DNA from 4 places in the Streptomyces sp. NPDC051921 genome. Region 4 is predicted to be linked to each of the others. Evidence: riboswitches for the same ligand, from Rfam matches in the RefSeq annotation. Region 4 holds a riboswitch; each other region holds the start of a gene.

Region 1 (3,570 bases), on a different contig from region 4:
AGGTGGAGACCACGTGTCTCGGCCAGGCCGTCGGCCCCGCCGCGGTACTGCTGGCCGCCGGCTCACCGGGGCGCCGGCTCGCGTTGCCGGGAGCCAGGATCGTCCTCCAGCAGCCCGCGCTCGACGAGCCGTTGCAGGGACAGCCCAGCGATCTCGACATCCACGCGCGGGAATTGCTGCGGCAGCGCGCACTGGTCGCCGGACTGCTCGCCGAGCACACCGGACAGGACCGCGACCGGGTCGACGCCGACATCGACCGGACCACCGTCCTCGACGCGCCGGGAGCGCGGGAGTACGGGCTGCTGGACCACGTGGTGACGAGCCGCCGCGCGTCCGCCGGCGCCGCCGGCGAGGGCTGAGCCGGCCATGGTCCCGGAGCTGCCGCCGCTGCCCGCACTGACGCGCGCCGAGGGCGAGTTCGTCGACGCCTACCTCGAAGTCGTCGACCTGCTGGGAAGGATCAATCCATCCAGGGGTTCGCATACCTATGGGGCACTGCGGGCCGCGCAGGCCCTGGTCGGACGGGCGACGGCGCTCCGGGACGCCCTGACGCTCATGCATATGCGGGGCGAGGCCGAGGTGCACGCGGCCACATTGGCGCGTGCGCTAAGGGTGTTGGACGGCGAACGCCGCTCGGGCCGCGTCACCGTCCCCGGAGAACAGGAGAGTTGACAGAGCCGCGTGTCGTGTCGAGGTCCACTCGGGGCACCCACACCGCAGAATCGCTCCCCCGTTCGGCGTAGTCGATGAATCGACATGGAGCTCAGGTAAGTTGCGCAACAGGTGTACGCATCTGGCGGAATCGGGCATTCCATGCCTGGTGAAGGGCTCGTCGGCCAAACCTCCGAAGATCGCGAAACCTGACTGTCCACTCGAATGGATCAGTCGTGAGGAGCCTCACATATCGCCGTTTCAGCTCGGATTTCGGCCCGACTGTGAGTCAAGATCCCTGTCGACGACAAGCCCCCGCCACCCGAGGCGGGGCGGTCCGGGCGGACGCCGAGTCCTGCCGCTGTCCCGGACGTCTGGTCGACAGGAGTGGATCGGCAGGAGTGGAGGACCCGAGCAACACGGGACGTGCCCGCAAGGGTGATGTCCCTCGGGGTGAAGCCGCAGCCGCGGCCGGGCATCTTCGCCAGCCCGAACCCGACAGGTCATCCTTCGCAGGCGGCTGACGAAGGGTTGCGCATGACTGCGCAGATTCATGTCCCGTCCCTGCTGTCCCGGGCCGGAGCCGTCTCGGCTCTCACCCTCGCCGCCGTCGGCGGCACGCTGCTCGCCCCAGGAGCGGCGCCGGAGGCCCAGGCCGCGAGCTCGTACGCCAACACGGCACTGGGCATCGCCGCCTCGAAGAAGGGATCGCCTTACAAGTACGGCGCCTCGGGCCCCAGCAGATTCGACTGCTCGGGCCTCACGCTCTACTCGTACAAGAAGGCGGGCAAGACGCTGCCCCGCACCGCGCAGCAGCAGTACAACAAGACACGACACATCTCGGCGTCCAGCCGGCAGAAGGGGGACCTCGTCTTCTTCCATTCCGGCGGAAGGGTGTACCACGTCGGAATCTACGCGGGTAACAACAAGATCTGGCACTCCCCGAAGACCGGTTCGTGGGTGAAGCTCGACAGGATCTGGTCGTCGAAGGTGCTGTACGGCCGCGTCCGCTGACCCGCGGACCCCGCCGCAGGCCGCCCGGCCGGCCGGGCCCCTGCCCCGCCCGAGGCCGCGTCCCCGTGGCCCCCGCCCCGCGTCCCCTGCCCCGCGCGTCCCCGTCCCCGGGTCGTGGCACCGGGGGCGGGCGGCCGCGGGGCGGCGCGGGGGACCTACCGGGGCGTCAGCGTCGGGGCCGTCCAGGGCAGGTTGATCCAGACCGTCTTGCCGCCCTCGGCCGTCGGCTTGACCGAGAGGCGGCCGCCGGCCTCGGCGGTGAGCGAGCGGATGATGACCATGCCACGCCCGTTGTCCTGCTGTACGGCCGCCGGGAGGCGCCGGGGCCAGCGCGGATGGCTGTCGGTCACACCGATGTGCAGCTGCTCGTCGCGTTCGAGACGGATCTCGACGGTGAAGTGGGGCGACTGGCCGAAGGTGTGCAGCACGGCATTGGTCGCCAGTTCGGAGACGATCAGGCGGACCGTTTCCGCCGTGTCGCTCGCGCTCCCCAGCCCCCAGGAGGTGAGCACCTCGGCGACGTACCTCCGCGCGGTGGACACCGAGGCGGGATCGCTCGGCAGCGTCACGGTTGCTTCCTGGTGGTCTGCCATGGCGACGCCGTCCCTTTCCCACCGGGCCCGGCCCGGATTGCGCTGAGCGCCAGACTGCCACCGATCGTGCCGCGCCGACGGCGATCCACCAAGATGTACGGATATCTATCGCCCGAAGCGGTGAACCGTCCGACGGGCGACCGGATCCCGACTCGGCGTGCCTGCAGGGCTCTTGAGCGGGCACACGAGCCGTATGAGCGTCTCCAAGAGCACCCTCCTCGTCCTCGACAGCAGCGATCCCGAGCCCCTCGCCCGCTTCTACGCCGCCCTGCTGGGCGGCACCGCCGAACCGGCCGAGGGCGACCCCGACCTGGTCCTGGTCTCCTCCCCCACGGGCGTCGCCCTCGGCATCCACCGCGACCCCGGCCAGGCTCCGCCCAGCTGGCCCCGGCCGGAGGACTCCCAGCAGGCCCACTTGTGGATCCTGGTCGCCCCCGAGGCCCTCGACGAGGCCGAGCGGGAGGCCATCGGCCTGGGCGCGCGGCCGGTGGCGGCCGAGGTCGACGGCACCCGCCTCGACCGGCGCTCCGCCCTGCGGCGCTGTACCGACCCGGCCGGCCACCCGTTCGTGCTCGCCGCCGCGCCCGGCGTTTCCGCCTGAGACCACCGGGCAGCCGCCTGCACGTCCCACCCGTTCGGCGTACGAATCCGGAGGACGAACATGAGCCACCACGAGCGCCGGCGCACGCTTCCCGCGGACGCGCCGCCCCGCACCACACCGTCCGAGGCCGTCGGGGAGAGCGGCGACGCCGAGGCCCGCCGGGAGGCCGAGGAAGCGGTACGCGGCCGTCGCGGCGCCGCCGCGTCCGACACGCACGGCATGGACGCCAAGCGCCAGTCCCCCGGGCTGGGCCGCGAGGAGCAGCGCCGTCCCCACGGCCGCAGGGGCGAGGCCGGGGAAGACGCCCCTTAGCGATCCGCCGTGCGGCGGGTGGCCGCGGCCAGGACGAAGGTGATGCTGATCAGCAGCGACCATGCGCCGAACTTCTCCACGCCGACGGGCTGCCACCCGTGGAGCTGGTACGGGTAGCGCCAGGCGCCCACGTACGTGGCGAGGTTCTCCGCCAGCCACAGGAAGAAGCCGATCAGCACGAAGGACAGGGCCAGCGGCATCCGCAGGCGGGCACCGCGCACCGTGAACCGCACGGAGGTGCCCGCCGTGACGGCCAGCAGCACCGCGGCCAGTGGCCAGCGCGCGTCCGGCAGCCAGTGGTGGGTGAAGAAGTTCAGGTAGATCGCCGCGGCCACCACCGCCGTGGACCGCGGCCGGTAGCGGACCAGCTCGAGGTCGAAGAGGTGCCAGGCCCGGCAG
Region 2 (3,570 bases), on a different contig from region 4:
GACGTGGACCGCTTCGTGACCGCCTTCACGGCGGTGATGGACGACGCCCACGGGGGCGGCGGACTGATGTGGGACTTCGGGAAGACGCTGGTCAAACAGGCCGTCGCACAGCGCTGACGGCGGGCTGCCCGGATCAGCCCCACGGGTCTTGCCTCTGAGGCAAGAAAGTTGCCTCAGAGGCATGATCCTGGCGCAATGGACGCATGGACCACGTCCCCGGGGGACCCGCCCCGGAAACCGCCGCCCGCGCCGCTCGCAGCGAGCTCGACGTACCGCCGGACGTCGCCCCGCAGCTGCGGGCGCTGCGCCGCCGCAGGGGACTCACCCTGGAGGCCGCCGCGCAGCGGGCCGGGCTCTCCCCGGCCCACCTCTCCCGGCTGGAGACCGGGAACCGGCAGCCTTCGCTGCCGATGCTGCTCGCCCTCGCCCGTATCTACGGTACGACGGTGTCCGAGCTCCTCGGCGAGGTGCCGCCCGAGCGCGACCCGGTCGTCCGGGCCGGCCGCTCCGAGCCGGTCGAGGCCGACGGCTGGATCTACCGCCAGGTCGGCGGCGCCGGGCGCGCGATGCAGTGCCTGCGCGTGCACGTGCCCTACGCCACCAGCGCGGACATCGTGCGGGTCCACCCCGGCGAGGAGTGGATCCACGTCATCGAGGGCCGTGTACGGCTCGCGCTCGGTGAGGCCGTGCACGTCCTCGACCCGGGCGACAGCGCGCACTTCGACTCGCTCACCCCGCACCGGATCGGCGCCGCCACCCGAGCCGGGGCCGAGCTGCTCTTCGTCCACACCCTGCTGCAGAGCCCCGTCGCCGAGCTGTGTCTCGGCGACGGCACCCCGCACCGGCGCTGACAACCCGAAAGGTAGTGCTATGTCCGAGAAGTCCGTACCGGTCACCGGCGAGGAGCGCGGCGGCGGCAAGTTCCCCAAGGGGCTGGTGCTCCGCCTCTTCGCGTACCTGATCGCGGGGCACCTCTTCGCCGGCTTCCTCTACCTGCTCTTCATGCTCGGCGGGCAGAACCAGTAGCCGGGGCCGCCGGGCCGCCCGGGGCCTCCGGGCCTGCCCGGACAGCCCGGGCCCGCCGAGGGCCGCCGGGATCGCCCGGATCGCCGTGGCCTTCCTGGACCGGCCCGGACCTTCCCGGACCGGCCCGGACCTCCCGGACCTCCCGGACCGGCCCGGGCCTTCCCGGACCGGCCCGGACCTCCCCAGCCTTCCCGGCCGCCGGGGCTAGGACTCCGAGAGCAGGCGCTCGCGGAGCCGCTCCCGGGTCTCCGGGGAGAGTGCGAGGCCCTGGGTGAGGTAGGCGTCCACCGACCCCCACGTCTCGTCGATCGTCGCGAAGGCGGCCCGCAGGTACTCCACCCGCGCGTCGAAGAGCGGGCTCAGCAGCTCCATCACCTCGGGTGCCATGCCGTCCGGGGCGGTGGAGCTGCGCTGCACCTTGTAGCGGCGGTGCGGGGCGTTCGACTTCAGGTAGTCGGCCTCGACGGCCTCGCGCTCGACGCCGACGGCCAGCAGCGAGACCGCGACGGACAGGCCGGCCCGGTCCTTGCCGGCGGCGCAGTGCATCAGGGCGGGGACGCTGTCCTCGGCCATCGCGTGCAGGATGCGGCTGTGCTCCGCCGTGCGCTCGACCATCATCTTCCGGTAGGAACCGGACATACGGGCGGCGGCCTTGCCGTCGGCCAGGAGGTCGCGCAGCTGCGCCAGGTCGCCCTGGCGCACCATCTCCCAGAACTCCTTGCCGTCGGCCGGGTCGCTCAGGGGTATGTTCACGTTCCGCACGCCCGGGAGGCTCACGTCCTCCCCTTCGAAGCGCCGGTCGGCGTCGTTGCGGAAGTCGAAGACCGTGTGCAGGCCCAGGGTGGCGAGGAAGGCGGCGTCCTCGGCGGTGGCGTGGGCCAGGTGGCCGCTGCGGAAGAGGCGTCCGGGGCGCACGGACCGGCCGTCCACGGTCGGCAGCCCGCCCAGGTCGCGGAAGTTGCGTACGCCGGTGAGCTCGGGCTCGGTCATCGCTTGCGTCACGGTTGCTCCTGCTGTCGAGATCGGTTCCTGGGGCAATCATCCAGATGAGAGGCCCCGCACGCACCCCCTCGGGATGGAATGGGGTTTCTGTCCGAATTGAGGGTTTAGGGGTAACGCGCCCTGGTTCCTTGTCAGATAGGAAGCCGGGCGTGAGCAGCGTCATACGCGTGACGGACCGTGCCTGATCGTCTTTCCCAAATTCCCTTCTGGAAAGGGAAATCGAGGGGCCGTCATCGACGGAGGGTGACGGGAATTCCCGCTGGATTTCCCGGAATCCGTAGTGGCGGGAAATCAGTGGCTTGTTCGTGCCGACCTCGCTCGTCTAGCGTCGCGCTCAATCCGGACGGACCGCCTAATCCTGCCGCCGACCGGAATCCGCACCCACCCGTACATGGCAGGAGCGGGGGACCCAGGTAGTACGCCGATCCCTCGGAGAAGGACGGCTCGGGGTGAAGCCGCGCGACCAGCGGCCGGACATCTCCAGTCCGAACCCGACAGCTCACCTCGCAGGCGACGGAGAGGAATTCGCCATGCCCGCGAAGGGTAAGCACCGCCGTCCCAAGGCCAACCCGATCACCCGCGGGTTCGTGGCAGCCGGTACCGGAGGCGCCGTCGTCGCCCTCCCGCTCATCGGCGCGACCGGCGCGCACGCCGCCGAGAAGGCCGCCCCGACCGTCACCCCGCAGCAGGCCGTCGCCGCCGTCGCGCCCGCCGCCGTGACCCCCGCCAAGACCCCGGCCGCCCCGAAGACGTACACCGTCGTCCGCGGCGACTACCTGTCCAAGATCGCCACCGAGCACCACCTGGCCGGCGGCTGGCAGAAGCTCTACCGCGACAACCGCCAGGTCGTCGGCGGCAACCCGTCGCTGATCCTGCCGGGCATGAAGCTCACCCTCGGCGCCAAGAACCCCGCCAAGGCCGCGCACCACAAGAAGGCCGCCGCCGAGCGCACCCAGAAGGGTTCCGGCGACGCCTCGACCCGCGCCTCGCGCGGCAGCGAGCGCTCCTCGGCCCCGGCCTCTACCGCGAGCTCCTCCGCCCCGTCGTCCTCCTCGGCCGGCACGACCTCCGCCTCCGGCTGGGTCGCCCCCCTCGGCGGCGGCATCTCCACCCCCTACCGCGCCTCGGGCGCGATGTGGTCCTCCGGCTACCACACCGGCGTCGACTTCATCGCCTCCACCGGCACCACCGTCCACGCGGTCGGCCCCGGCACCGTCTACTCCGCCGGCGACGGCGGCGCCTACGGCAACCAGGTCGTCATCCAGCACGCCGACGGCACCTTCTCGCAGTACGCGCACCTCTCCTCGATCTCCGTCTCCGCGGGGCAGACCGTCACCGGCGGCCAGGAGATCGGCCTGTCCGGCGCGACCGGCAACGTCACCGGCCCGCACCTGCACTTCGAGATCCGCACCGGTCCGGACTACGGCTCCGACATCGACCCGCTGGCGGCCCTGCGCCAGCACGGCGTCAGCATCTGACGTAGCGTCAGCACCGCGTCGGCGTACGGTCGGCGCGCCACCGCAGGCCCGGCACCCCGTGCCG
Region 3 (3,570 bases), on a different contig from region 4:
ACCCCGGCGTCCGGGTCTCGCTGGAGGTCCCGGTCTCCCGGCTGCCCAAGGCGCTCGGCCTGCTCTCCGAGGCCCTGATCGCCCCGGCGTTCGCCGAGTCCGAGGTCGAGCGCCTGGTGCGCAACCGGCTGGACGAGATCCCGCACGAGACGGCCAACCCGGCACGCCGCGCGGCCAAGCAGCTCTCCAAGGAACTGTTCCCGGCCACCGCGCGCATGTCCCGGCCGCGTCAGGGCACCGAGGAGACCGTCGAGGCGATCGACGCCGCCGCCGTCCGCGCCTTCTTCGACGCGCACGTGCGGCCGGCCGCGGCCACCGCCGTCGTCGTCGGCGACCTCACCGACGTCGAGCTGGACAAGGTGCTCGACGAGACCCTGGGCGCCTGGACGGGCGCCCCGGCCGCGCCGCGCCCGATGCCGCCCATCACCGCCGACGACACCGGCCGGGTCGTCATCGTGGACCGCCCGGGCGCCGTCCAGACGCAGCTGCTCATCGGCCGCGTCGGCGCCGACCGCCACGACCGCGTGTGGCCGGCCCAGGTGCTCGGCACGTACTGCCTCGGCGGCACCCTCACCTCCCGACTGGACCGCGTCCTGCGCGAGGAGAAGGGGTACACCTACGGCGTGCGCGCCTTCGGCCAGGTGCTGCGCTCCGACGGCGAGGGCCACGGTGCGTCGATGCTCGCCATCAGCGGCTCCGTCGACACCCCCAACACCGGCCCCGCACTTGACGACCTGTGGAAGGTGCTGCGCACCCTCGCGGCCGAGGGGCTGACGGACGCCGAGCGTGATGTCGCCGTGCAGAACCTGGTCGGTGTCGCTCCGCTCAAGTACGAGACGGCCGCCTCCGTCGCCGGCACGCTCGCCGACCAGGTCGAGCAGCACCTCCCGGACGACTTCCAGGCCCAGTTGTACGCGCGGCTCGCCGAGACGGGGACCGTGGAGGCGACCGCCGCCGTGGTCAACGCCTTCCCGGTGGACCGGCTCGTCACCGTCCTGGTCGGCGACGCGGCGCAGATCGAGGAGCCGGTGCGGGCCCTCGGCATCGGGGAAGTGACCGTCGTCACCGGCTGATTGAGCCGCCGTCACGCACGGACGAGGGCCCCGACGACCCGCTTCGCCGGGGTCCTCCTCTTTGTCCGTATTGAGGACGAGTGTGACTGAATGCCCTGTGGCATGTCTTACAAACTGGCGCGTCTGTTTGGCGATTGACAGAAGATCCGCCTAGCGTCGACCCGGCTGTCCGGCCGTTTGCACCACGCCGCATCCGCGGCAACGGACAGTCATCGCCGAGTCCCCGCAAGGCGCGAGCCTGGGGAGCCGGGGACCCACACGTAGTCCCCTGGGGTGAATCGGACGCCTTCGCTCGACGCGGAGGGGCCCGTAGGAGACCTTCCTGCTCCGAACCCGTCAGCTAACCCGGTAGGCGAGAGGGAAGGAAAGGATCAGCCACTACATGGCGTTCACCCGTGCCACCGGGAAGCATCGTGGTCCGAGCCGAATGGCGCGCCGCGGCGCGGGCATCGCCGGCGTGGCGGCCCTCGCCACCACCGGCGTCATCGGCACCCTCGCCTCCCCGGCGCTCGCCGCCGACACGGAGGAGCCCTCCGTCGAGGACACCGGTCTCACCCAGGTGATCACCGAGGAGTCCCTCGCCCAGCGGGTCGACGCCCAGGCCGCCGCGCAGGAGGAGGAGGCCTACGAGGCCGCCGCCCGCGCCAGGGCCGCCGCCGAGGCGAAGCGCAAGGCCGAGGCCCGCGCCAAGGAGATCCGCGCGGCCAAGGAGCGCGCCGCCCGCGAGGCTGAGCGCAAGCGCCTGGCGTCCTTCCAGCTCCCCGTGGCCGGTTCGTACGTGAGCACCGGCTACAAGACCGGTGGCTCGATCTGGTCCTCCGGCAGCCACACCGGCATCGACTTCCACGCCGCCTACGGCACCAAGGTCGTCTCCGTCGGCTCCGGCACCGTCGTCGAGGCCGGCTGGGGCGGCGCGTACGGCAACAACATCGTGATCCGGATGAACGACGGCACGTACACGCAGTACGGCCACCTCTCCGCGATCCAGGTCCACGTCGGCCAGAAGGTCACCCCGGGCGAGCAGATCGGCGTCTCGGGCTCCTCCGGCAACTCCACCGGCCCGCACCTCCACTTCGAGGCGCGCACCGGCGCCGACTACGGCTCGGACATCAACCCGATCAGCTACCTGCGCTCCCGCGGCGTGAACGTCTGACGGTCGAATCCCGCGCGAAAGCCCCGGCTCGAAACGAGCCGGGGCTTTTTTGCGTCCGTTTCCCACGGGCGCCATCGGAAATTCCGGCGTCCTGCAATAGAGTCGCCGGACAGGCGATGCTCGACGGTGTTTCGCGCGGACAAAAGCGGAGGTCGGACATGCGCATTCCCGCGCACTCGGTATGCACGGCGATCCGGGACGACATCGTCTCCGGGGTGTACGCGCGGGGCGCCAGACTCACGGAGGAACAGCTCGCCCGCCGCTACGGCGTCTCCCGCGTCCCGGTTCGCGAGGCCCTGCGCACCCTGGAGTCCGAGGGCTTCGTGGTCAGCCGCCGGCACGCCGGCGCCCATGTCGCCGAGCCCACCGAGCAGGAGGCCGCCGATCTGCTCGACATGCGCTCCCTGCTGGAGCCCCTGGGGGCCGCCAGGGCGGCGCAGCGGCGCACCGAGGCCCACCTCAAGGTCCTGCGCGGCCTGGTCAGGCTGGGGCAGGAGCGCGCCAGGCGCGGCCGGGGCGAGGACCTGGCCTCGCTCGGCGGCTGGTTCCACGAGACCCTGGCGCAGGCCTCGGGCAGCCCGCCGCTCACGGCGCTGCTCACCCAGCTGCGGCACAAGATCGCCTGGATGTACGCGGTCGAGCCCTCGGAGCGCCCGGTGGAGGCCTGGGCCGAGCACGGCCAGATCGTGGACGCGGTCGCGCGCGGGGACGCCGAGCGGGCCCGCGGCCTGACCGCGCTCCACGTGGAGCACACCCTGCCGCTGCACCGCCTGAAACAGGCGGCCCGACCAGGCGTGAGGCCTTCGCAACATGTCGTCAACATGGCGAGTCCTCGGAATTAACACGGGCGCCGTATACAAAGAAGTGAGGAATTCTTGGGCGTCATGTGCGCTGTCCGAATTCTTCGGCGACGTGGCGTGCAATTTCCGACGATGACCCGGCGTGCAATTTCCGGCCCACGGTGACCGTGTACCGCGACCGCCTTACGGCGCGTGCTCGGAAGTCACCTTCCAGGGATCTCACATCCCGTCGGGAACGGGCGAAAAAAGAAGCCGTACCCTCCGGAATTCCGGCAGGTACGGCTTCCTCGCGATCCGTCGTCGGGGAGGAGACGGGTCAGACGGTCTCGGGGAGCTCCTCGAGACCCTCGGCCACCAGCTTCGCCAGGCGGTCGAGCGCGGCCTCGGCGCCGTCGGCGTCCGAAGCGAGCACGATCTCCTCGCCGCCCTGGGCCCCCAGGCCGAGCACCGCGAGCATGGACGCGGCGTTCACCGGGTTGCCTTCGGCCTTGGCGATCGTCACGGGGACGCCGGCGGCCGTGGCGGCACGGACGAAGATGGAGGC
Region 4 (3,570 bases):
CGCGAGCCGCGCCCAGCAGATCACCGTCGCGGACCGCGCGCTCGCCGCGGGCGACACCCAGTGGGCCACCTGCGCCCCCATCGCCGGCCTGAAGAACGACGGCAAGGCCCCCGAGGTGGACCCGGGCCCCGGTGTCACGCCCAAGGAGAAGTCGGGCCCCGTCCCGGAGTCCAACCGCACCGACGGCCTGCCCGCCGGCTCCGGCCAGGACGCGGCCGAGCCCTCGGCCACCCCCGCCACGCCGGCCGCCCCCACCGGCCCGACCGCCCCGGCGACCCCGGGTGGGCCGTCGACCGCGCCCTCGACCCCCGGGACCCCCACCTCTCCCGTCACGCCCGGTACGCCCGTGACGCCCGATGTGTCCCTGACGCCCGGTACGCCCGGTGCGCCGGATGCGGGCGCCCCCGGCACCGGCAAGCACCGCGGTGACGCGGCGCCAGAGGAGCCGGGCAACTCGGACACCTCGTCCGAATCCGGGCGGCACGCCGCACCGGCTGACGGTGCGAAGGGCGACGCGACCGGCGCCGGCGAGAACGGCGAATCGGGCGCCTCGGACAAGTCGGACGAATACACCGTCAAGCCGGGTGACAGCCTGTCGGGCATTGCGGAGGAGAACGGCCTGCCCGGCGGCTGGAGCGCCCTCTACGGCGCCAACAAGAAGACCGTCGGCGCCGACCCTGACCTCATCCTCCCTGGTCAGAGCCTTGAGCTGGACCTCGGACTGACGGAATCCCAGGAGTAGTTCGGGGGTGAATGTCCGTTCTGCGTAAGTGAGACATGGGTCTCTCTTGCCGAACTGGCGTGTCGCGTCCGCAAACTTTGCTCGAATCGCCCCTCACCTGCGCAAACACCCCCTGACGGTGTGCAAGTAGGGGCGATTTTTCCGTGTTGAGGGTCTTTGAACTTCCCCGGGGTCTGTGTCTACGGTCGTGACCGCTCGCCACCGCGGGCCCCGCCGACCGGTACGCCGAATCCTGCCGCCGGACGGAGGGAACAGTCGTCGCGCAAGCGCCGAAGGCAGGACCGGGGGACCCAAGGTAAGTGCCGGCCCCGGCCGTTGAGACAGACGGCCGACGACCGGCTAGGGGTGAAGCCGCGTGCAAGGTCACGCGGCCGGGCAACTCACTCGCCCGAACCCGACAGCTCACCTCGTAGGCGTCGGTGAGGAGAACTTCCATGCTGCTTTCCGGCAAGGGCAAACACCGTCGTGCCTCCAAGGCCACCCGCGTCATCGCGCTCGCCGGTGTCGCCGGCGTCGCCGTCGCGGCCCCGCTGATGACCGCGGGCACCGCCTCGGCCGCCACCGCCTCCGAGTGGGACGCCGTCGCCCAGTGCGAGTCCGGCGGCAACTGGTCCATCAACACCGGCAACGGCTACTACGGCGGCCTGCAGTTCTCGGCCTCCACCTGGGCCGCGTACGGCGGCACCGCCTACGCCCCGCGCGCCGACCAGGCCTCCAAGTCGCAGCAGATCGCCGTCGCCGAGAAGGTCCTCGCGGGCCAGGGCAAGGGTGCGTGGCCGAGCTGTGGCGTGGGCCTGTCCAGCGCCTCCTACGTGGGCGGCTCGGCCGAGGCCGCGCCGAAGCCCGCCGCCCCCGAGCGCTCCACCGAGCAGCCGACGACCCGCAGCGAGCAGCGTCCGGCGCCGAAGAAGACCGCTCCGAAGAAGAGCGAGTCCAAGAAGACCGTCACCACCCCGACCGGCAAGAAGGTCAAGAAGGGGGACGGCGAGTACAAGGTCGTCGCCGGTGACACCCTCAGCAAGATCGCCAAGGCGCACGGCGTCAAGGGCGGCTGGCAGAAGCTCTTCCAGCTGAACAAGGGCGTCGTCGAGAACGCCGACCTGATCTACCCGGGCCAGCAGCTCCACCTCAAGTGAGCCTGCCGACCCTCCCGCGGTGAGTGACCACCCCGGTCCGGAGCGTCCTTCCCCCGTGCGCTCCGGGCCGGGGTTTCGCCGCTCCTGGCGGTTACCGTCCAGTAGATCTGGGGTCTTTCGTCCCGAGATACCTGCCCTCGGGTCCTTTTTCGTCCCAGCGGGCGGGCGCCCGGCCGGCTGGAGCCCCCGGGCCGGTTAGGCTCATGTCGCAAGGCGAACGAGACCTTGCCGCATGCGTCACAACCAGCGTCACATCCCAGAAGGAGATGCTCGTGCCGTCCATCGACGTCGTCGTAGCCCGGGAAATCCTGGACTCCCGAGGCAACCCCACGGTCGAGGTCGAGGTCGGCCTCGACGACGGCAGCACCGGCCGTGCTGCCGTTCCGTCCGGTGCCTCCACCGGTGCGTTCGAGGCCCTCGAGCTCCGCGACGGTGACCCCAACCGTTACCAGGGCAAGGGCGTGGAGAAGGCCGTTCTCGCCGTCATCGAGCAGATCGGCCCGGAGCTCGTCGGCTACGACGCCACCGAGCAGCGCCTGATCGACCAGGCGATGTTCGACCTGGACGCCACCCCGGACAAGTCCTCGCTCGGCGCCAACGCCATCCTCGGCGTCTCCCTCGCCGTCGCGCACGCCGCCTCCGAGGCCTCCGACCTGCCGCTCTTCCGCTACCTCGGCGGCCCGAACGCGCACCTGCTGCCCGTTCCGATGATGAACATCCTGAACGGCGGCTCGCACGCCGACTCCAACGTGGACATCCAGGAGTTCATGATCGCCCCGATCGGCGCGGAGTCCTTCTCCGAGGCCCTCCGCTGGGGCACCGAGGTCTACCACACGCTCAAGGCCGTCCTGAAGGCCAAGGGCCTCTCCACCGGTCTCGGCGACGAGGGCGGCTTCGCCCCGAACCTCGGCTCCAACCGTGAGGCCCTCGACCTCATCCTGGAGGCCATCAAGCAGGCCGGCTACGTCCCCGGCAAGGACATCGCGCTCGCCCTCGACTGCGCCGCCTCCGAGTTCTACAAGGACGGCAAGTACGAGTTCGAGGGCAAGGCCCGCTCGGCCGCCGAGATGACCGAGTACTACGAGGAGCTCGTCTCCGCGTACCCGCTGGTCTCCATCGAGGACCCGCTGTTCGAGGACGACTGGGCCGGCTGGAAGGTCATCACCGAGAAGCTCGGCGCCAAGGTGCAGCTGGTCGGCGACGACCTGTTCGTCACCAACCCGGAGCGCCTGGCCCGCGGCATCGAGGAGGGCAGCGCCAACGCCCTCCTGGTCAAGGTCAACCAGATCGGCTCGCTGACCGAGACCCTGGACGCCGTCGAGCTCGCCCAGCGCAGCGGCTTCAAGTGCATGATGTCCCACCGCTCCGGCGAGACCGAGGACGTCACCATCGCCGACCTCGCCGTCGCCACCAACTGCGGCCAGATCAAGACCGGCGCCCCGGCCCGCTCCGAGCGCGTCGCCAAGTACAACCAGCTCCTGCGCATCGAGGAGATCCTCGACGACGCCGCGGTCTACGCCGGCCGCAGCGCCTTCCCGCGCTTCAAGGGCTGACCTGGCCTGACGCTGTAGTTACGGACGTCCCCGCACTCGGTCCCGTACCGTGTGCGGGGACGTACGCGTGAACAGGGTCGGCACAAGGGGAGGCGCACGACATGGCCGTGAAGGACCGGGACCGGTTCTCGACCGCGAC

The links. A riboswitch is a leader RNA that binds a small molecule or an ion and turns the genes downstream of it on or off. The one in region 4 is predicted to bind cyclic di-AMP.
Positions count from the first base shown of each region.
Region 1: linked by a shared signal. The riboswitch ahead of AB0M16_RS22820 (C40 family peptidase) and the one ahead of AB0M16_RS22210 (transglycosylase family protein) in region 4 are both predicted to bind cyclic di-AMP.
Region 2: linked by a shared signal. The riboswitch ahead of AB0M16_RS20640 (LysM peptidoglycan-binding domain-containing M23 family metallopeptidase) and the one ahead of AB0M16_RS22210 (transglycosylase family protein) in region 4 are both predicted to bind cyclic di-AMP.
Region 3: linked by a shared signal. The riboswitch ahead of AB0M16_RS09715 (M23 family metallopeptidase) and the one ahead of AB0M16_RS22210 (transglycosylase family protein) in region 4 are both predicted to bind cyclic di-AMP.

Region 1 is NZ_JBFAXU010000017.1:106,808-110,377, forward strand. It holds gene AB0M16_RS22810 (ATP-dependent Clp protease proteolytic subunit) at 1-359, shown strand, start outside; gene AB0M16_RS22815 (hypothetical protein) at 367-672, shown strand; cyclic di-AMP (ydaO/yuaA leader) riboswitch at 988-1,185, shown strand; gene AB0M16_RS22820 (C40 family peptidase) at 1,189-1,665, shown strand; gene AB0M16_RS22825 (ATP-binding protein) at 1,821-2,258, opposite strand; gene AB0M16_RS22830 (VOC family protein) at 2,452-2,859, shown strand; gene AB0M16_RS22835 (hypothetical protein) at 2,920-3,171, shown strand; gene AB0M16_RS22840 (DUF817 domain-containing protein) at 3,168-3,570, opposite strand, start outside.
Region 2 is NZ_JBFAXU010000015.1:29,836-33,405, reverse strand. It holds gene AB0M16_RS20660 (aspartate aminotransferase family protein) at 1-117, shown strand, start outside; gene AB0M16_RS20655 (helix-turn-helix domain-containing protein) at 204-851, shown strand; gene AB0M16_RS20650 (DUF6126 family protein) at 871-1,026, shown strand; gene AB0M16_RS20645 (tyrosine-protein phosphatase) at 1,231-2,028, opposite strand; cyclic di-AMP (ydaO/yuaA leader) riboswitch at 2,401-2,554, shown strand; gene AB0M16_RS20640 (LysM peptidoglycan-binding domain-containing M23 family metallopeptidase) at 2,559-3,506, shown strand.
Region 3 is NZ_JBFAXU010000005.1:280,009-283,578, reverse strand. It holds gene AB0M16_RS09720 (pitrilysin family protein) at 1-1,073, shown strand, start outside; cyclic di-AMP (ydaO/yuaA leader) riboswitch at 1,277-1,443, shown strand; gene AB0M16_RS09715 (M23 family metallopeptidase) at 1,456-2,226, shown strand; gene AB0M16_RS09710 (GntR family transcriptional regulator) at 2,385-3,068, shown strand; gene AB0M16_RS09705 (HPr family phosphocarrier protein) at 3,343-3,570, opposite strand, start outside.
Region 4 is NZ_JBFAXU010000016.1:173,725-177,294, forward strand. It holds gene AB0M16_RS22205 (transglycosylase family protein) at 1-742, shown strand, start outside; cyclic di-AMP (ydaO/yuaA leader) riboswitch at 1,000-1,173, shown strand; gene AB0M16_RS22210 (transglycosylase family protein) at 1,177-1,878, shown strand; gene eno (phosphopyruvate hydratase) at 2,145-3,431, shown strand; gene AB0M16_RS22220 (septum formation initiator family protein) at 3,533-3,570, shown strand, end outside.